Linked DNA regions of Casimicrobium huifangae. The protein of the gene in region 1 binds, or shares a complex with, the protein of each later gene. Links are inferred from orthologs where the notes say so. Each region holds a gene or a part of one and is shown on either strand. Other genes may lie near its edges. The genes, in order: trxB and trxA.

Region 1 (9,840 bases):
CTCTGGGGCGTGAACTGGCCGATGATGAAGATGGCGTTGGCGGAGCTCAACTTCTGGGTGTTCCGCTCCTACTGCATCGCGGCCGGCCTGCTCTGGTTTGTTGCTTTCAACCTGAAGCGCGGCGTCCCGCTCACGCTGCCGCGCGAGCACTGGGGGCGCATGTTGGTCTGCGCGCTGTGCAACGTGGCGGCGTGGAACATCCTTTCTGCTGCGGCGTTGACCATGCTGCCCTCGGGCCGCGCTGGCGTGCTGGCCTACACCATGCCGCTCTGGGTGGTGCTGCTGTCACGAGTGTTCCTGGGGGAGGTGCTCACCCCTTCGCGAATTGCCGCGATCAGCATCGGCATGGGCGGCATCGCGCTCTTGCTGGTGGACGAGTTCCAGGCGCTGCGCGGCGCGCCGGTTGCTGCACTGATGATGGTGGCGTCAGGCCTGCTGTGGGCCGTTGGCATCGTGCTGTTCAAGGGCTTCCCAAAATCAATCCCGACCACCACCCTGATGATCTGGAGCTTTGTGCTCGGTGGCTGGCCGCTGTTCACCGGCCTCGCGCTGTTCGGGCACGGACCGTGGCTACCGGTCGCCGCCAGTGCCTGGGCCGGTCTCCTGTTCAACGTGCTGGTGGTGTTTGGCTTCTGCTGGTTCGCGTGGAACGAACTGGTACGGGCGTTGCCGGCGCAGATTACCGGCATCAGCTCGCTGGCAGTGCCAATCGTTGGCTTCGCCAGCGGCATGCTGCTGCTCGGCGAACGGCCACGGCCGTTCGACTATGTGGCGTTGCTGGCGATAGTCGTGGCGGTGATTCTGGTGTTGCGGCCAGCTACCAAACCAACCAGCCAAGCCGCCGGCTAGCTGGATTGTGCCGCTGTTTCTTCTTCGTCCGGCCAGTTCTTGATGTAGCTCTTGAGCATGCGGTTTTCGAAGCTCTGCTCTTCGAACACAGCCTTCGCCACGTCATGGAACGACAACACGCCCATCAGGGTGCCGGCCTCCATGATCGGGATATAACGGGCGTGACGCTCCAGCATGGCACCGCGCAGGGCGTTCACCTCCATGTGCGGGTCAGCGGTCAGCGGATTGGCCTCCATGATTGCACCCACCGCCAGCGACTTCAGCTCCGCGCCGCGCTCGTCAAGCACCTTGATCAGCTCGCGAAACGTGAGCATGCCGACCAGCTTGCCCTTGTCCATCACCACCAGCGAGCCAATATCCTGCTCCGCCATCGAATGCACAGCGTCCTTGACGCTCATGTCGGGCGTTGCCGTGAACAGCGTACTGCCCTTGATGCGAAGAATTTCACTGACCAGCATGGATGTCCTCCCGTGTCTCGTTGTGCATGTACTTTGCGCGGTATCTCGCTGCAGCTTGCGACATGTCGGCGCGACCAAAATGTCTGACTGACCCAACAACAGACCTGCGCGTTGCTAGCGTACACCCAAAAGCATACCGGCGTGCTGAACGCGGTAACCGCCGCCTTACCTACAATCGCCTGATGCCCGATCCGTCCGCCGCCCCGACCACGAGCAAACAGGCCGTTGCCCCAGGCAAGCCGCGCATTGCCTCAGTGACCGGTGCACCGCAACGTGACTGGTATGTGCATGAATGGATGCTGCTGGCCTTTGCGGCTGGCATGATGTTGCTGATTTATTTCGTCGCACAGCACGAACAGGAATTCGAGAAGGCCGAAATCATCCGCGACGCAGCGGTGGTTGAGCAGTCCATCTCTCGGCGCCTGGAAAACGATCAGCAGTTCTTTGACCGACTGGCACTCGATGTCGGCGGCGAACGCATTTCGCCGGAGGAATTCGACCGCGTGGCCAGCAAACGGGCGGTCGAGTCGGGATATGTCACCGACATCATGCGCGTCACGCCCGAGCTCGATGTCGTGCAGCATGCCCCAGGTTCGCGCTCGCTCGAGATGGTGCTGCGTGGTCGCGCGCCGTTCGCCGATCAGGTGTGGATGACCGGCCTGACGCGCAAGACCAGCCGCAGCACCTATTCCCAGCCTTACCGCAATGATCTAGGGCGTTACTACATCGAGTACGCGGCGCCGGTGGTGGCGCAGGGCGATTTCGTCGGCACCATCAACAGCGTCATCTCTTTCGATGCGCTGCTCGAAAAGGCAGCCCCGGAATGGGCCGGGCGCAAGTACCGTGCGGTGATCTCCGACGCCAGCGGTCAGGGCATGACCAATGCCGAGGCCATGCATATCGAATCCGGCGTGGTCAAACACACGGTACCGCTGTCGCTGCCCTGGCGCGATCTGCAATTGACGCTGGTCGGCGCCAAGCCATCGACGCTGCTGCCCAATCTGACGCTGTCGACCGCTGTGCTGGCGCTGACCGGGTTGATGGTGTGGACTTCGATCGGGTTGCGCAAGCAGCAGCGCATGCGCAAGCAGGCCGAGGTGGAGCGCGACCGCACTTATGCGCAGTCGATCGCTGACCTGCGGGTCACCAACGAACGCTTTGAAACCGTACTCGATTCGCTCGATGTCTCGGTTTATGTGAGTGACTTGCGCAGCAACGAGCTGCTGTACGCCAATTCGCACCTGCACGAAACCTTCCCTGCCATCGAAATTGGCCGCGACGCCCGGCAGTTTGAAGATGGCTTTCTCGACAGCCCCAGCAACCGCTTCCCGGCGCCGATGTTGCTGACCCGCGAGGGCGAACCGGGGGACGTGTTCAAGGACGAGCTCGAACACAGTGACCACCGCCATTTCCTGATGCGCACCCGCGCCGTGCGCTGGGTGGATGGCCGCATCGCGCGCCTGACCACGTTGGGCGACATTACGGACCGGGTCAACGCCGAACGCATCCGGCAAACGCAGCAGGACAAGCTGACACGCACCTCACGGTTGATGACCGTCGGCGAGATTGCCTCTACCCTCGCCCACGAAATCAACCAGCCGCTGGCGGCGATCGCAAACTATGTCAACGGCTGTATCCGTCGGCTGAAGAACAATGGGAACGTCGATCAGGCAGTGATCGGTGCCATGGAAAAGGCTGATGCCCAGGTGGCGCGTGCCGGCGCCATCATTGGCCGTGTTCGTGAATTCGTGCGCACCCGTGAGCCGCAGCGGCAGCCGCTCGACGTCAATGCCCTGGTCATCGAAGTGGTGAAGCTGGCGCAGAGTGACGACGAGCAGCGCGCCCTGACCTGTGAGCTACGTCTGGCGCGTGATCTGCCGCTGGTGTTTGCCGATCGCATCATGATCGAACAGGTGCTGCTTAATTTCCTGCGCAACGCCCGCGAAGCCATGCAGCATCTGGCGCCGGCCCAGCGGATCGCCGAGATTCGCACCACACGGGTCGACGGCAGCCATGCGATGGTCGAAGTGGCTGATCGCGGCGTAGGAATCTCGCCGGAGGCAGCACGACAGCTCTTCTCGCCGTTTTTCAGTACCAAGAACGATGGCATGGGTATGGGGCTCAACATCTGCCGCTCGCTGATTGAATATCACGAGGGCAACCTCACTTTCGGACAAAATGAGCCCTGCGGTGCCGTGTTCAGGTTTACCCTGCCGTTCGACCACAGTGCCGAACACGCCGCTGATCACCCCCAAGACCAACCGCAGGCCCGCCCGCCTGCCGAGAACGAGCGCGACGGAGCCCACGCATGAGCATTCACCCCGGCATTGTTTACGTAGTCGATGACGACGAGGCGTTCCGCGATTCGGTTGCCTGGCTGCTGCAGTCCAATGGCTACCAGGCCCGCCTTTTTCCCGATGCCGAGAGCTTTCTTGCCGAAGTGAAGCCCGGCGTGGGCGGCCCGCCCCGCTGCGCGGTGCTTGACGTGCGCATGCCCGGTCTGAGCGGACCACAAACGCAGGAAGCGCTGGTCGAACGGGGCGTTCAGATGCCCCTCATCTTCGTCACGGCGCATGCTGACGTCCCGATTGCGGTCACCGCCATCAAGCGTGGCGCCTTCGACTTCATCGAGAAGCCATTTGCCGAAAGCGATCTGCTGAAACGCATCGAGGAAGCGCTGTCCTTCGCCGTCGAGGCCCAGGCGCAGCAAAGCCAGATTGCGGGCATCGAGGGGCGACTGGCGTCGCTCTCGGAACGCGAACGTCAGGTGCTTGATGCCGTGGTCACCGGAAAGATGAACAAGACCATTGCCTATGACCTTGACATCAGCATCAAAACGGTCGAGGCGCATCGTGCCCGTGTCATGGAAAAGATGGAGGCGACCTCGTTGGCCCATCTGATCCGCATGGTGGCCATGACTGGGGGCTGATGCTCGCCAGCCTCTGTCAACTTCTGCATTCTCCGCACGACGCAACCCATAACGACAACAATCTTTCCTCCAAGAGATCACCATGGCAACCGCCCGTCACTGCCCTCTTCTCATTCTCGGCTCCGGCCCGGCCGGCTACACGGCCGCCGTCTACGCAGCACGCGCCAATCTGAAACCGGTACTGCTGACCGGTCTGCAACAGGGCGGCCAGCTCACCATCACCACCGAGGTGGACAACTGGCCTGCCGACGCTGATGGCGTACAGGGTCCGGAGCTGATGGAGCGCTTCCTGAAGCATGCCGAACGTTTCGGCACTGAAATCATCTTCGACCACATCCACACGACGCATCTGAACGAAACCCCCAAGCGACTGGTTGGCGACGCCGGCGAGTACACCTGTGACGCACTGATCGTGGCCACCGGCGCCTCGGCCAAATATCTGGGTCTGCCCAGCGAAGAGAAATTCCACGGCAAGGGCGTGTCGGCCTGCGCCACCTGCGACGGCTTCTTCTACAAGGGTCAGGATGTGGTCGTTGTCGGCGGTGGCAACACCGCCGTCGAAGAGGCGCTGTACCTCTCCAACATCGCAAAGAGCGTTACTGTCGTGCACCGCCGCAACAAGTTCAAGGCGGAGGCAATCCTGATTGATCGTCTGATGGCCAAGACCAGGGAAGGCGGCAACATGCGCGTGATCTGGGATCACTTCGTCGATGAAGTGCTGGGCGACAACTCGGGGGTCACCGGTGTACGGCTAAAGAGCATGAAAGACGGCAGCACTCAGGAAGTAAAGGCGCCAGGGCTGTTCATCGCCATCGGCCACACGCCGAACAGCGGCATCTTCGAAGGCCAGCTCGACATGGCGGGCGGCTTCATCAAGGTCAAGACCGGCACCGACGGCAACGCGACGTCCACCAACATCCCCGGCGTGTTTGCGGCCGGCGACGTAGCAGATCACGTCTACCGCCAGGCGGTGACCAGTGCCGGGACCGGCTGCATGGCAGCGCTCGACGCGCAGGCTTATCTCGAAGCATTGCACGGCTAGTGGTCGCCGGGTGGTCAGACGGAGTCGGCAATGGCGTCTGCGCACGATCTCGCCGACCTCGGCACCCTGCTGAAGCAGGAACGCAAGGCCGCCCGCAAGGAGCGGCGTTCAGCTGAGCGCTCTGAACTGATGTCGGAACAGTCCGCAGCGGAGAAGTCAGTGCCGGATGTGCCGATAGAGCGTTTCGCCGACTTCTTCCGTCCCTGGCGGGAGTTCACGCCACCCACAGCCGATGATCTTGCTGCGTTCCGTGCGGCGGTGCAGGACGTGGAGCCGTTGCGCGTGGCGCCACGCGCCGACGCCGGACATGTACGACCCGCGCCACACGCACGGCATCGGGAGGCTGACGAGCTGGCTGCGTTGGCCGCCAGCCAGTTGGCAATGCATCCGAGCCCGATGAGCTGGGACATTGGCGCTGACATTGAAGACGAACAGAGTTACCTGCGCGGCGGCGTCAGCCCCGATCTGCTGCGCAAGCTGCGGCGCGGCGAATGGACGATCAATGCCGAGATCGACCTGCATCATCACAATCAGGACGAGGCACATGAGGCGCTGATGGAATTCATGCGTATGGCACGGCTGGCCGGCTGGCGCTGCGTGCGCATTATCCACGGCAAAGGGCTGTCGAGTCACCAGAAGCTCCCGGTGCTGCGTAACAAGGTGCGTCGCTGGCTGCAACACAAGGACGAGGTGCTCGCCTATTGCGAACCGCGGCCCAATGGCGGTGGCAGCGGTGCAGTGCTGGTGTTGCTGCGAGGAAGCAAGTAGATGAGGTTCGCCTGTATTGACTGGAGCGCGAGGGCAACGTGGAAGCTGTCAGCGGTGCTCGCCGGTGCCGCACTCATCGCAGGCGTTGGACACGCGGGCGCCCTGCCCCGCGAGTCCCGCGTACCTGGCGGCGTGGCGCTGCTGCACGTGGGCGACGCCACCGAACCCAGGCCAGCGGTGAGCCGTGACGGCGTGCCGGTGTGGGTCAGCAGGCAGGCCACGCAGTGGGTTGCCGCCGTCGGGTTGCCGCTGTCGCTCCAACCCGGCGAGCAACAAGTCGACGTTCGGAGTGCCGACGGCGCGGCCAGGACCATCACATTCACCGTCAAACCCAAGCGCTACCCGGTGCAGCATGTCACCTTGCGCGACCAGGCAATGGTCGAGCCGCCCGCCGATGTCATGGCTCGCATCGAACGCGAGTCGGCGCACCTGAAAGTCGTGCGTTCGCAGTGGCGCGAGACAGCGGCGACGGATGCCGCCTTCGTGCAGCCTGCCAAGGGTCGGTTGTCGGGGCGCTTTGGCGGCTCCCGTGTACTGAACGGCAAGCCGCGGGCACCACATGCCGGGTTGGATGTCGCGGTGATGACGGGAACTGCCGTCCTTGCGCCCGCCGACGGCGTAATCCTCGACATCGGCGACTACTACTTTTGTGGCAAGACGATGTTCATCGACCATGGCAATGGCCTGCTGAGCCTGTTTTGCCATCTCAGCGAATGGGATGCAAGGGTGGGCGATAGCGTGCGCAAAGGTCAGGCCGTCGCGAGATCAGGCGCTACCGGGCGCGCCAGCGGGCCGCATCTGCACTGGTCGGTCTACCTCAACGGGACCAGCGTCGAGCCGGAGCTGTTTCTGCCAGCGCGCCGGTAAGACTTGCTCGCGTCATTTCTGCAATCACTCCGACGCCGGCAATCACTGCGTCGCGGTCGATGGCGTGGTGCCACTGGCGATAGCCCGCGTCTGCTTGACGTCGGGATTGGTCCACGTTCCCTTCACTTCGAACTCCTGCATCAGCATGCGCTCGATCGGGTCGCGAGCCAGCTTCTGGCCCAGCAGCGCCGCTGCGCCGATGGCGGGGTTTGCCGTCACCAGCCCGATACCAATGGCCGTCGCCGTCGACAGGCTGGGATAGACGCGCACCTGCAAGTCCTGCGTTTCGCGGTTGATATCGGCACTGCCGCGAATCTGCACGCGAGCGGACGGGCCGTTGATCGCAAAGCCATCCGTGCGTGCAACGCCATCGGCGATGGCAACCTCGGCCTTCACTTCGTCGAACGCAAACCCCTTGCCGAACAGGTCATCAAAGTTAAAGGTTAGTCGGCGTGGCAGTGATTGCAGCGACAACACGCCCAGCAACTTCGCGATGCCAGGCTCCATCTCGGTGAATCGCCCACCGGCAGTCTCCAGCGTGAATTTGCCACCCAGTCGGGCGTAGTTGAACTGCGACGGGCTCCCAGCCCAATGCAGCGTGCCCGACAAGGTGCCGGACCCGCGCTCGACGCCCTTCGGCAGGCCGAAACGGTTCATGAACTTGCCGGCATCGTTCCAGCGCAGCGCAACATCCACTTCGGTATCGCCGACTGCGGTCGGCACGGCAGCGGTTGGAGCTGCCGGACGCCATCGCCCTTTCGCCTCGATACTGCCATCGCTGCTCGACAGTTTGACCTGTTCGATCTGCCATTCATCACGCGCTGGCTGTGCCTTTACTTCCAGTTTGCCGAGGTCACGCCCTTCGCTGACGAAAGCATCGGCAACCAATTCGAGTTTCGGCCACCGGGTTGAGCCCTGCGCAGCTGCGTTGGCCGTCGCCGGCGCCAGCGGGCTGCCGGGCGCGGGTGTCACCGCCGCCGGGAACGACAGGCGCTGCAGCCGGATGGACACAGCATCCACTGCACCGGTGTCGGCATGAGTGTCGAGCGCGATCGCGCCGGTCGCCTCCTTGCTGCGCAGCGCCAGCCGCCATCGCTGGCCTGATGGCTGTGCCCGCAACGAGACGTCGTTGAAACGATGGCCGTAAAGCACAGCCTCACTGGCGCGAAGGTTGATGTTGACAAAGTCGGCGCTGCTGCTTTCGCTGGTCAGGCCACCAACGGCCTTGCCTCCGGTCGCCGATGCCGTCGTCAGCAATGCCATCGCCACGTCGGCGTCAATGCGCGCAAGGTCACCGCGCAGTGCGTAGCCCCGGGCCGGCAAGGCAGTGCGCTGGGTGCCAAGGTCCAGCGTTGCCCGTTCAACCGTACGCAGACCCGAGGCCGACGGCGCCGACCGTTCGAGGATTGAATGCAATTGTCCGGGGATGTCTACCGTGACGCGATCTCGTCCGCGCTCAAGCGATGTGCGCACCAGGGCCGCCTTGATCGGCACCGTTACGTCCCGGGGTGTCGTACCCACCTGCATGATGCTGTCGAGCGGCCAGCGCGGCTGCAGCGTGGTTGCCGTGAGCTGCAGTCCACCGTCGGCGGCAGCCGTTGCAGCCTGCGCGTTGGCCAGTGGCTTCGAAGGTTGAGTGAAGTCAAGCTGCCACTGCACGCTGCCTGCAAGTTGTTCGACGAGCGGATAGGCGTAACGCTCGCGTACACGTTCCAGCATGGCGGTTCCACTGGCGTGTGCCTTCACGCGTCCCGCCTCGGTACCGATCGACAACCGCAACGGTCCGCCAAGCGCCTCGGCGGCGACATCAGTGGCACGCACCTCCGCCTGGGTGAAACGCAACCGTCCGTTGACCCCGTCAAGGACCGGGATGTCGCCACCAAGGTCAATACGATTGCCCGCCAGAGTGAGTTCACCGTTGAGCTGCGTTTTCTCGGTGTCGTCGAGCGGCATGCTCATGCTCAGGCTAAGCCGCGCATTGCCGGTCGCCTTGGCGTTGGCCAGAAAGCCATCCAGCCAGCCATTGACCGGGCTGGCCACCACCCAGTGCAGGAAGGCGTCCATGGGACCAGCGGCGCCGCCCTTGATGTCCAGCACGGCGGGCGATCCGCTCATGTCGGTAATTTTGACTTCGGTGGCTGCGACGGGCACGCCCGCAATCACGGCGCCAGCCACCTGCGCATGCAGGCTGCTGCCGCGAAACAGCAGGCGGGTGTTGATCGATTCGGCACGTGGCCAGCGATCGGCGTAGTCAAGGATGCCGCCTGCGACCTGGGCGTCGATCTCGAATACACCATGCTGGTCGTTGTGAAACGGAAAGTGCCACAAGGCGCCTTTGACGATGAACCTGGCGTCCTTCGCGTCGCCCTTGACGATGGCCTGTCGCAGCCATTCGCGCGTATGGGCGCTGACGCTGGTGGGCAGATAGCGATGGACGGAAGTGGCATCGGCCCGAACCAGCGTTCCGCTGATGTTTGATACCCCCGGCCCCAGTTTGTCGTTGTCCCAGCTGCCAGCAAACTTCGCGAGCGCGTCAGCGTTGCCAACCTCCATGTCCGACGCATCCACGTGGAGGTTGACGCTGCCATCGGCAGCAACGGACCGCTTCCATGCCAGCTTGCCGCGAAACGCATCGAACGACAGCGGGGCGCTGAAGGTAGAGCCGAAGTCGAGCGCGAGCGGTTGCTTCGCGTCAGTCGCTTTCGCGGCTTTGGCCGTCGTCGGCAAGGCCAATGGGTTGCGTTTGCCCTCTGTCGGCGCCGCTTCTCCCACCGCAAGACGAACCTCGCCCTCGCGCGTTGAACCGGTAAACCGAGCACTCAGGCCGGAAACGCCCGGCAGGCTGCCTTGCGCGCGCCAGCTGAGGCCGTCAAGATCAATGGCTCCCTCTGCGTGAAAACGGCCCAGTCTCGACTGCTCGCCGTCGT
Region 2 (9,670 bases), 1.4 Mb from region 1 along the record:
GGATCCAGGTCTTTTGCAGCACGCTCGGCTCGAGCAGCAGCTCTTCGCGGCGGGTGCCCGAGCGGCCGATGTTGATCGCCGGGTAGACACGCTTTTCGGCCATGCGGCGATCCATGTGGATTTCCATGTTGCCGGTGCCCTTGAATTCTTCGTAGATCACATCGTCCATGCGGCTGCCGGTATCGATCAGCGCCGTGGCGATGATGGTCAGGCTGCCGCCTTCCTCAATGTTGCGCGCCGCGCCGAAGAAGCGCTTGGGGCGCTGCAGCGCGTTGGCCTCAACGCCGCCGGTCAGCACCTTGCCGCTCGACGGCATCACGGTGTTGTAGGCGCGGGCCAGGCGGGTGATCGAGTCGAGCAGGATCACCACGTCTTTCTTGTGTTCGACCAGGCGCTTGGCCTTTTCGATGACCATCTCGGCGACCTGCACGTGGCGCGTCGCGGGCTCGTCGAAGGTGGATGCGACGACCTCGCCGCGCACGGTGCGCTGCATGTCGGTCACTTCTTCGGGGCGCTCGTCGATGAGCAGCACGATCAGCACGACGTCGGGATGGTTGCTGGCGATGGCGTGCGCCACGTGCTGCAGCATGACGGTCTTGCCGGACTTCGGCGGGGCGACCAGCAGGCCGCGCTGGCCCTTGCCGATCGGCGCCACGATGTCGATCACGCGGCCGGTGATGTTTTCTTCGGCCTTGATCTCGCGCTCGAGCTTGAGCGGCTCGTCGGGGAACAGCGGCGTCAGGTTTTCGAACAGCACCTTGTTCTTGCCGGCCTCGGGGGGCAGGCCGTTGACGCTGTCGAGCTTGGTGAGCGCGAAATAGCGCTCGCCTTCTTTCGGGGTGCGGATTTCGCCCTCAATCGAGTCGCCGGTGTGCAGGTTGAAACGGCGGATCTGCGACGGTGAAATATAGATGTCGTCGGTGCCGGCCAGGTAGCTCGCCTCGGGCGAACGCAGGAAGCCGAAGCCGTCGGGCAGGACTTCGAGCACGCCGGAGCCGCGGATGCTTTCGCCCTTCTTGGCCTGCTGCTTGAGCAGGGCGAAGATCAGGTCATGTTTGCGGAAGCGGTTCGCGTTTTCCAGCTCGTGAGCGGTCGCGATTTCGAGGAGTTCGGCGGCGGATTTGGCTTTGAGTTCAGCGAGATTCATGCTGTAGGGAGTGAGTGGCCACCCTCGGGCGGCGGAATGAGCGGCTCAACGCGATGAACATGCGGAGCGGGCTCGCGAAAGGGGAATGTGTGAACAGACTGGCGCTTGCGCGCTGAAGACTTTGTTTTTGCTGGGGAATTTAGCCCCGCCAGGACAGCGGGGCATTACTGAAACCGAATTGTGACGGGCTTAGACGTTGCTGTCAACAAAAGCGGTCAGTTGGGCCTTCGACAGCGCGCCAACCTTTTGCGCGGCCAGTTCACCGTTTTTGAACAGCAGCAGCGTCGGAATGCCACGGATTCCGTACTTGGCGGCCACTTCCCGGTTGTCATCGACATCGACCTTGGCGATTTTGATCTTGCCGGCGTGCGACACGGCGACTTCTTCCAGCACCGGCGCAATCATCTTGCACGGGCCGCACCACTCCGCCCAGAAATCAACCAGCACGGGCGTATCGGACTTGAGTACGTCGTCGCTGAAGGTGGCGTCGGTAACGTGGGTGATGTTTTCGCTCATGGGTGAATTTTCCTGTCGCGTCCGTCGGTTGATGCCAAAGATGAATGTTAGTTGATGTTGCGACGGGAAATTGCAAGTCTGGCCGACTGCCGTGCGCTTGACGATGGATGACGGCGAGGCGGGAACTCGCTCGCGAACGACAGGTCTAGTGATGGTTTCAACTAGAAAAAAGTGATTGGTCTCCATGAAGCTTCGTAACCCCTCCCTCCTTCGAACCTCCGTCGTTGCCGCCGGTTTGTTGCTGACCGCGACTGCTTTTGCGCAACAAAAGAGCCCGTTCTACGCCGGGTTCGGTGTTGGCGCCGCCATGACCGATGGCGACTACAGCGGGCAGGTTTTTTCTGCGACTCCGCCCGTGGATCCGCTTTTGTTCCGCGTTAACAGCGCTTCGCTCAACAATGGTTCCCGCTTTGGGGGCCGGATTTACGCCGGCTATCAATTCACGCCGCAACTCGCCGCCGAACTTGGCTACACCGACTTCGGCAGCCGCCGTTCCAGTTACGAAGTATTCGGGTCGACTGCCAACTACTTCGTCCGTGGCGATTTCAAGGCATCCGGCGTGTCGCTTGATCTGGTAGGCCGCCTCCCGGTGGCCAAGGACCTTTCTCTCAACGCCCGCGTCGGCGTGATGGAAACCAGTCTCAAGTACAGCGACTCCGACGGCTTCAGCGCGCCGAATACCCGGCAGGCCCGCCTGCATCTTGGCGTGGGCGCAGCCTGGCAGTTCGCCCCCAACATGGCCGCAACGCTCGACTACCAGCGCGTGAACGGTGTCGGCAAGACCTTTGCGTGGACGGCGACGGACACCAAAGCGAATGGGCGCCTGAACTACAACCTCATTTCTGCGGGTTTGCGTTTCGACTTCTAGGACACCACCGTTGGCAAGTCCGCGGTGTTGCACACCGCGGCCGCAATTTCTGTTGATCGCGGCAAACGTGGCGGGTTGCAAAGTGGCCTTGGCAACCCGGAAGCGCCGCAACATTGCGGGCGAGTGCTTATAATCGATAGGATTTTCCAAAATTCCTGAACTCGCTCCATGAAACGCTTCGCGTTGTTGATTGCCGCGCTCGGCTGGGCTGGCGCTAACGGAGCCCTCGCCCAGGCGCCGCAAGGTGACGCCAAGGCAGGCGCTCAAAAGATCCAGATGTGCCAGGGATGTCACGGCATTGAAGGCTGGCGCACTGCCTTCCCCGAGGTCTACCACGTGCCCAAGATCGCTGGCCAGCATTCGACTTATTTCGTCAATGCGCTGAAGGCTTACAAATCGGGTGAACGCAAGCATCCGAGCATGCGCGGCATCGCTGCCAGCCTGTCGGACAAAGACATGGCCGATCTTGCCGCCTATTACGCGGAGGCCAAATAATGAACAAGCTTCTCGCATCGATCCTCGCGGTGGCTGCTGCTGGCGCTGTGCAAGCAGCTGACGTGGCTGCTGGCGCTGCCAAGGCCAAGGAAGTGTGCGCGGCCTGCCATCAGGCTGATGGCAACAGCACTGACCCCAACAATCCTCGGCTGGCCGGCCAACATCGCGACTACATCGCCAAGGCCCTGCGCGACTACAAGTCCGGCGAGCGCAACAATGCCATCATGGGCGGTTTTGCCAAGGCGCTGAGCAAGCAGGACATCGAGAATCTGTCAGCCTATTTCGCGTCGCAGAAATCTGCGCTGGCGGCCAAGTACTGACCGGAGGCTGCTTCTTGGAAAGGCGCCCTGTGCAAACACGGCGCCTTTTTTGTTGCCCAGGTCGTGTTGACGCGCCCGAGCATCTGGTGCCTGGCAGCCGTGCTGCGGCGCCCAATAGAATTGGTCGATGTTTGAACGACTGAAGAGTCTGCTGATTCGGCCGCCGGCCAATCGCCGCAACCGTGGCGCGCGCGCCGCGCGTAGCGCATCGCCGGCATCGGCGCGGCTGGAGGCGCTGCGCCGCTGGATTGTGTGGTTGCTGTTGCTCGCGGCGTGGATTGCCGCCGCAGTAGCGCTGCTCGGCTACCAGTCGGCAGACCCGGCCTGGTCTACCAGCGGTCGTGCCACCAGCGTTCGCAATTGGCTGGGCCCGCTTGGCGCCTGGGTCAGCGACATTGCTTATTTTGTTTTCGGCGCCACGGTCTGGTGGCTGCTTGCTTTTGCCGCGCTGGCGATCTGGCGCGCCATGCCACGGGTGTCGTTGTTCCGCCCACAGGCGGACGAGGCCGACGAGACGGGTGATTGGGCGCCGGGATTGTCACTCCCGTGGCGCCTCGGCGGGCTGGCGCTGCTTATTGCCTGCAGCAGTGCGCTGGAGGCGGTTGCCATGCACCGCTGGTTTGCCGGATTGCCGCAGGGCGGCGGCGGTGCGCTCGGGCAAAGCCTTGGCTTTCCACTGCTCAAACTGGTTGGTTTCGTACCGGCGACGCTGCTGCTGATTGTGTTGATCTTCGTTGCCGTCACGCTGGCGTTTGCCATTCCGTGGCTTGATCTCAGCGAGCGCGTCGGCGCCTTGCTGCTGGATGGCTTCGCGGGCTGGCGTGCCCGACGCGAGGAAACACGCGAGATCAAGCGCGACTTTGAGATCGCAGCGCCGGAAGTCGAACTGCGCGATCTATATGTTCAGGAAGAAACGCGCCGAGTCGAGCAGCACGAGCCGATCCGGATCGTCGAGACCTTCGAGCCGGTGGTGCTGTCCGAACGTGTTGAACGCGAAAAGCAGACCACGCTGTTCGCCGAGATGCCGGATTCGACGCTGCCGCAGCTCGCGCTGCTGGAGCCGGTGCCGAGAGACCAGCCGGTGGTGTCGGCCGAGACGCTCGAGTTCACCTCGCGCCTCATCGAACGCAAGCTCGCCGAGTTCAATGTACCGGTCAAGGTGCTCGCGGCCTATCCCGGCCCCGTCATCACGCGCTACGAGATCGAGCCCGATGTGGGCGTCAAGGGTAATTCGATCGTCAATCTCGCCAAGGATCTCGCCCGCGCCATGAGCGTGATGAGCATCCGTGTGGTCGAGACCATCCCCGGCAAGTCCTGCATGGGCCTCGAAGTGCCGAATCCGCAGCGGCAGTCGGTCGGTCTGATCGAAATTCTCGGCAGTGCGGTTTACAACGATTCGTCGAGCCTGCTCACGATGGGCCTCGGCAAGGACATCGCGGGCCGCCCGGTGGTTGCCGATCTCGGCCGCATGCCGCACTGCCTGGTCGCGGGCACCACGGGTTCGGGTAAGTCGGTGGGCATCAACCAGATGATCCTCTCGCTGCTCTATAAGGCGGAGCCGCGCGAAGTGCGGCTGATGCTGATCGATCCGAAGATGCTGGAGCTTTCGATCTACGAGGGCATTCCGCATCTGCTGTGTCCGGTCGTGACCGACATGAAGCTCGCGGCCAACGGCCTCAACTGGTGCGTCAACGAGATGGAGCGGCGCTACCGGCTGCTGTCGCATGCGGGCGTGCGGCAGCTCTCCAGTTTCAATCAGAAAGTACGCGAAGCCAAGGCGAAAGGTTCGCCGCTGACCAATCCGTTCTCGCTGACGCCTGACGAGCCCGAGCCACTCGAAGAATTGCCGTTCATCGTGGTGGTGATCGACGAGCTGGCCGACCTGATGATGGTCGCCGGCAAGAAGATCGAGGAATTGATCGCCCGGCTCGCCCAGAAGGCGCGCGCTGCGGGCATCCATCTGGTGCTGGCGACGCAGCGGCCGTCAGTGGATGTGATCACCGGCCTGATCAAGGCCAACGTGCCGACGCGCATCGCGTTCCAGGTGGCAAGCAAGATCGACAGCCGCACGATCCTCGACCAGATGGGTGCCGAGGCGCTGCTGGGCCGTGGTGACATGCTCTACATGCTCGGTGGCACTGGCGTGCCGAACCGCGTGCACGGTGCCTTCGTGACCGACGACGAGGTGCATCGTGTCGTCGAACACTGGAAGGCGCAGGCGCCGGCGCAATACATCGAGGGCGTGCTCGAAGGCACCGACGCCGAGACGCTGAACGAAATCAATGGCGATGGGTCGAACGATGGTGAAAAAGATCCGCGCTTCGACGAAGCGGTTGCCGCCGTGGTGGAGAGCCGCCAGGCCAGCATCAGCTACGTGCAGCGCCGTCTGCGCATTGGCTACAACGGCGCCGCGCGGTTGATCGAGGCGATGGAGCAGGCCGGCATCGTGAGCCGCCCCAATGCGATGGGCAAACGCGAAGTGCTGGCACCGAAGCGGGAAGAATGAAACTGATGAAATCTACCGTCACTGTTGCTGCCGTACTGTTACTCGGCAGCACTGTCTTCGCGCAAGCGCCGGCCAGTGCGCTCACTGACTTCCGTTCGTACACGCGCGATCTGCAGTCGCTTGCGGGCACCTTCACGCAGGAAGTGCGCGACAAGAGCGGTCGCGTCAGCCGGCAGTCGTCCGGGAGCTTTGCCATCGCGCGGCCGGGCAAATTCCGCTTTATCTACGAGAAACCGTACAAGCAGACCATCGTCAGCGATGGCACCACGGTGTGGCTGTATGACGAAGACCTCAATCAGGTCACCATCCGCAAGCTGGGTGACACGGTCAGCGAGCAGCCTTTGGCGCTTTTGCTGGACCCGACCGCTGCCGATAAACTGTTCGAGCTGAAAGCGTTGGACCCGGCGGGATCGATTGGCTACGTCGAGGCGAAGTCAAAGAAGGCAGACGCGCCGTTCACTGACCTGCGGGTGGCGATGGTGGCCTTGCAGCCGAAAGAGCTCACCTGGCGCGATGCGCTGCAGAATGCCAACACTATCCGCTTCGGCGATCTGGCGAAGAACGGCAAGCTCGGTGCTGATGCCTTTTCGTTCGCGCCGCCCAAGGGCGCTGACGTCCTCAAGCAATAGATTCAACTTTTTGGCTAGAAGCCCGTTTCGCCTGGGCTTCGAACGCATTTGGTTGAAAAGTCGACTTTCCGTGAAATGGGGCCCGGCGCCGCACACGGAGGTCGATAGCGTAATAAGTTGACTTCGCCCGAACCTCAGGCGGCGGGTAGTTAGCGCCGCCCCGTACGTGCCTTTTTCACGCCGTACATCCGGGCATCCGCCACCTTCACCAGTTGCTCCAGCGTGCGCCCATCGCGCGGGTAGAGCGCGCTGCCGCAGGAGCCACCGGCGGTGACTTCGATGCCGGCGATTGCGACCGGCTGGTCCAGCGCGGCGGTCAGCCGTGCGAGCTGGGCGTCAAGCGCTTCATCGGACGGAATGCCCGACAGCATCAGCACGAATTCATCGCCACCATAGCGCGCGAGCACGTCGTCACGACGCATTGCCGAGGCGATGCGCTGCGCACAGACAGCCAGTACCGCGTCACCCACCGCGTGCCCATGCTCGTCGTTGACCAATTTGAAGCGGTCAAGATCGACGAACACGATGGCCAGCGTGGCATCGGGCTGTTGACTGATCAGCGCAGCAAAGCGCTTCTCGAAGGTGGCCCGGGTCAGGGCGCCGGTCAGCGGGTCCACCAGTAGCCCGTCCTTGAAGTCCTCCATCGCCCGCGCAATCACGCCCAGCTCATCACTGCGCCCCTTGAACAGCCGCTCCGGCGATTGCCCGCGGGCCAGCAGGCGGGTGGCCTCCGACAGCCGCCGCACGTCGCTGGTGACGCGGTGCATGATCCAGAGCCCGAGCGCGATGGCCAGCCCGACGGCGGCCAGACCAATGGCGACGTTTTGCAGGATGGTGCGCTGCACGTTGCCCATATGGTCGGAGCGCGGCACTGCGACCACCATCGTCCAGTCCAGTCCGGCGCTGTCGCGTTGCGCAGTGGCGCTCATGTGCACGCGACCGTCGTCACCATCGAATGAGTAGCGCGCAATCTCGACGCCGCGCACCGTGCTGCGGGTGGGCTCGACGTTGGCGCGCAACTGCTCCCACGCCCGCCGCACGAGCGGGTTGGTGCTCTCGCTGGCACGCAGGCGAACCGGCTGCCCCGGGTTGTCGCCGAACAGGGCTTCCGGCGTCGAGGTGGCGATCAGCGTGCCGTCACGTTCCACGATAAACGCCACGCCAGTACGGCTGACCTGCAGCCCGCGGACGAATTCAGTCAGCGCTGTCAGCGGGATATCGGTGGCGACCACACCGCGCTGGGCCCGCTGCTGGTTGAATACCGGTTTTGCCAGCGTTACCGTCAACGCCCGCGTCGTGAAATCGACATAGACCGACGACCAGGTCAGGGAGCCGCGCTGCGTGGCCTCGGCGAACCAGGGCCGGGCGCGCGGGTCGTAGTTGTCGGTGCGCAACACGGCATCACGCAGGCCAGGCCCGTGGGTGGTGTAGATCGTCCGTTGCGCAGTGCCAAGCTCGCGCCAGCGCAGCTCATAGTCGCCATCGGCCTTGCGGTTGAGGCCGACGAATTCGCCTTTGTGGGAGCCGTAATAGATGTAGCCCTCGTTGCCCGGATACAGGTTGGCCGCGATCCACATGCGCTGCTCGAACTGTGGCAGCAAGTCGGGCACCAGATCGGAATGTCTGGGGGCGTTACCGGCTGCCGCTACGTCGGGTGCGACCGCATTCAGCACCACGGACGAGCTGGCCAGATGGCGGCTGGTCGCCTGCGTCACTCGGTTGGAAATATCCAGCAGCAACTGCTCTGAGAGTTCATCGACGGCCTTGAGACCAGTCTGGTACGACAGCAGCGAAATCGAAACTGCCACCAGTATCACCACCCCGACGAACGGGATCAGCAAGGCAGCGCGCAACGACGAAAACATTCGAGACATCAGAATCAATCCAGCTCGCCGTTGTCTGGCGGCCACGCGCCGAGCGTCACAGGGCGCGAGACGGGGCGCGGGCCGCTGCGGACGGCGTAACCCCTTGTATCAAAAGCCGCCAGACTGCCGCTCATGCTCACGTCATGGCGGCATCAACGGTGTTCACGGTGATTCCCTGACGAGCCGCAGCCGGGTTACCTCGCGATCTGGCCGCATCGTCGTGTGCATGCGGTTTTCAGTCATGGTGTCAGTTGCCTCGCCAGTCACGGGCCACCGCTGCGGTCAGCGCATCGCAATGCGGGCGGCGGGTAAATTACCAGAAAGATCGGAATGTCAGTTGTCTGACCGCCCCGCGCCGAGCATTCCGGTGCAAAGGCGGTCGCTTGCTACGATTGCGGCATGGCTTCCCCGTCGAGAAACGCACCGCTGGCCGAACGCCTGCGACCCCAATCCATTGCCGAAGTGGTCGGACAACGGCATCTGCTGGGCGAAGGCAAGCCGTTGGCAAACGCCATTCAGGCCGGCGTGCCGCACTCGATGATTTTCTGGGGGCCGCCGGGCGTCGGCAAAACAACCCTGGCACGACTGCTCGCCGATGCGTTTGACGCGGAAATGATCGCGCTCTCCGCCGTGATGGCCGGCATCAAGGACATCCGCGAGGCCGTCGAGCGGGCGCAGATGACGCGCGAGCAGTTCAATCGCCGCACCATCATGTTCGTCGATGAGGTGCACCGCTTCAACAAAAGCCAGCAGGACGCCTTTCTGCCGCATGTCGAGTCCGGCCTGTTTACCTTCATCGGTGCCACCACCGAGAACCCGTCGTTCGAGGTCAATTCCGCGCTGCTGTCGCGTGCGCAGGTGTACGTGCTGGAAGCGCTCGACAACGACGCATTGGCGACGATGTTCCAGCGCGCGAAGGTGGCGCTGGACGCTACCTACTCCGTCGATGCCGATGCGCAGCAACTGCTGATCGACTACGCCGACGGCGACGGCCGCCGCTTTCTGAACTCGATTGAGCAGCTCGACGCGGCCGTGCGCGCAGGCAAGGTCGAGCAGATTACCGTCGATTTCGTCAAAGGTTCGCTGACGCGAGCCCGAGCTCGCTTCGACAAGGGCGGCGAGCAGTTCTACGACCTGATCAGCGCCCTGCACAAAAGCGTGCGTGGCAGCGATCCGGACGCCGCGCTTTACTGGTTCTGCCGCATGCTGGAGGGGGGCGCCGATCCACTTTACGTGGGCCGCCGCATGATCCGCATGGCCAGTGAGGACATCGGCCTCGCCGATCCGCGCGCGCTGGACATCACGCTTGCTGCAGTTGCGGCGT

The links.
Region 2: the proteins of trxB (region 1) and trxA are in contact, whole or in part, in a crystal structure (PDB 1F6M), measured with the Escherichia coli proteins. The link is inferred for Casimicrobium huifangae from one-to-one orthologs.

Annotation. Positions count from the first base shown.
Region 1 is NZ_CP041352.1:2,251,871-2,261,710, reverse strand. What follows is about bases 3,358-6,298. They hold trxB (thioredoxin-disulfide reductase), read left to right. Parts: upstream 3,358-4,318; coding sequence 4,319-5,278; downstream 5,279-6,298. Other genes in these bases: FKL89_RS10300 (peptidoglycan DD-metalloendopeptidase family protein), read left to right, coding at 6,047-6,298; FKL89_RS10305 (Smr/MutS family protein), read left to right, coding at 5,309-6,046; FKL89_RS10315 (response regulator transcription factor), read left to right, coding at 3,616-4,236; FKL89_RS10320 (sensor histidine kinase), read left to right, coding at 3,358-3,619. Also shown: FKL89_RS10330 (DMT family transporter), read left to right, coding at 1-849; FKL89_RS10325 (CBS domain-containing protein), read right to left, coding at 846-1,307; more of FKL89_RS10320, read left to right, coding at 1,490-3,357; more of FKL89_RS10300, read left to right, coding at 6,299-6,913; FKL89_RS10295 (YhdP family phospholipid transporter), read right to left, coding at 6,956-9,840.
Region 2 is NZ_CP041352.1:3,626,295-3,635,964, reverse strand. What follows is about bases 1-2,771. They hold trxA (thioredoxin TrxA), read right to left. Parts: upstream 1,664-2,771; coding sequence 1,337-1,663; downstream 1-1,336. Other genes in these bases: FKL89_RS16445 (c-type cytochrome), read left to right, coding at 2,700-2,771; FKL89_RS16450 (outer membrane beta-barrel protein), read left to right, coding at 1,848-2,531; rho (transcription termination factor Rho), read right to left, coding at 1-1,147. Also shown: more of FKL89_RS16445, read left to right, coding at 2,772-3,026; FKL89_RS16440 (c-type cytochrome), read left to right, coding at 3,026-3,346; FKL89_RS16435 (DNA translocase FtsK), read left to right, coding at 3,474-5,852; outer membrane lipoprotein periplasmic chaperone LolA, read left to right, coding at 5,858-6,481; FKL89_RS16425 (sensor domain-containing diguanylate cyclase), read right to left, coding at 6,631-8,355; FKL89_RS16420 (replication-associated recombination protein A), read left to right, coding at 8,746-9,670. UniProt on the Escherichia coli protein: Participates in various redox reactions through the reversible oxidation of its active center dithiol to a disulfide and catalyzes dithiol-disulfide exchange reactions.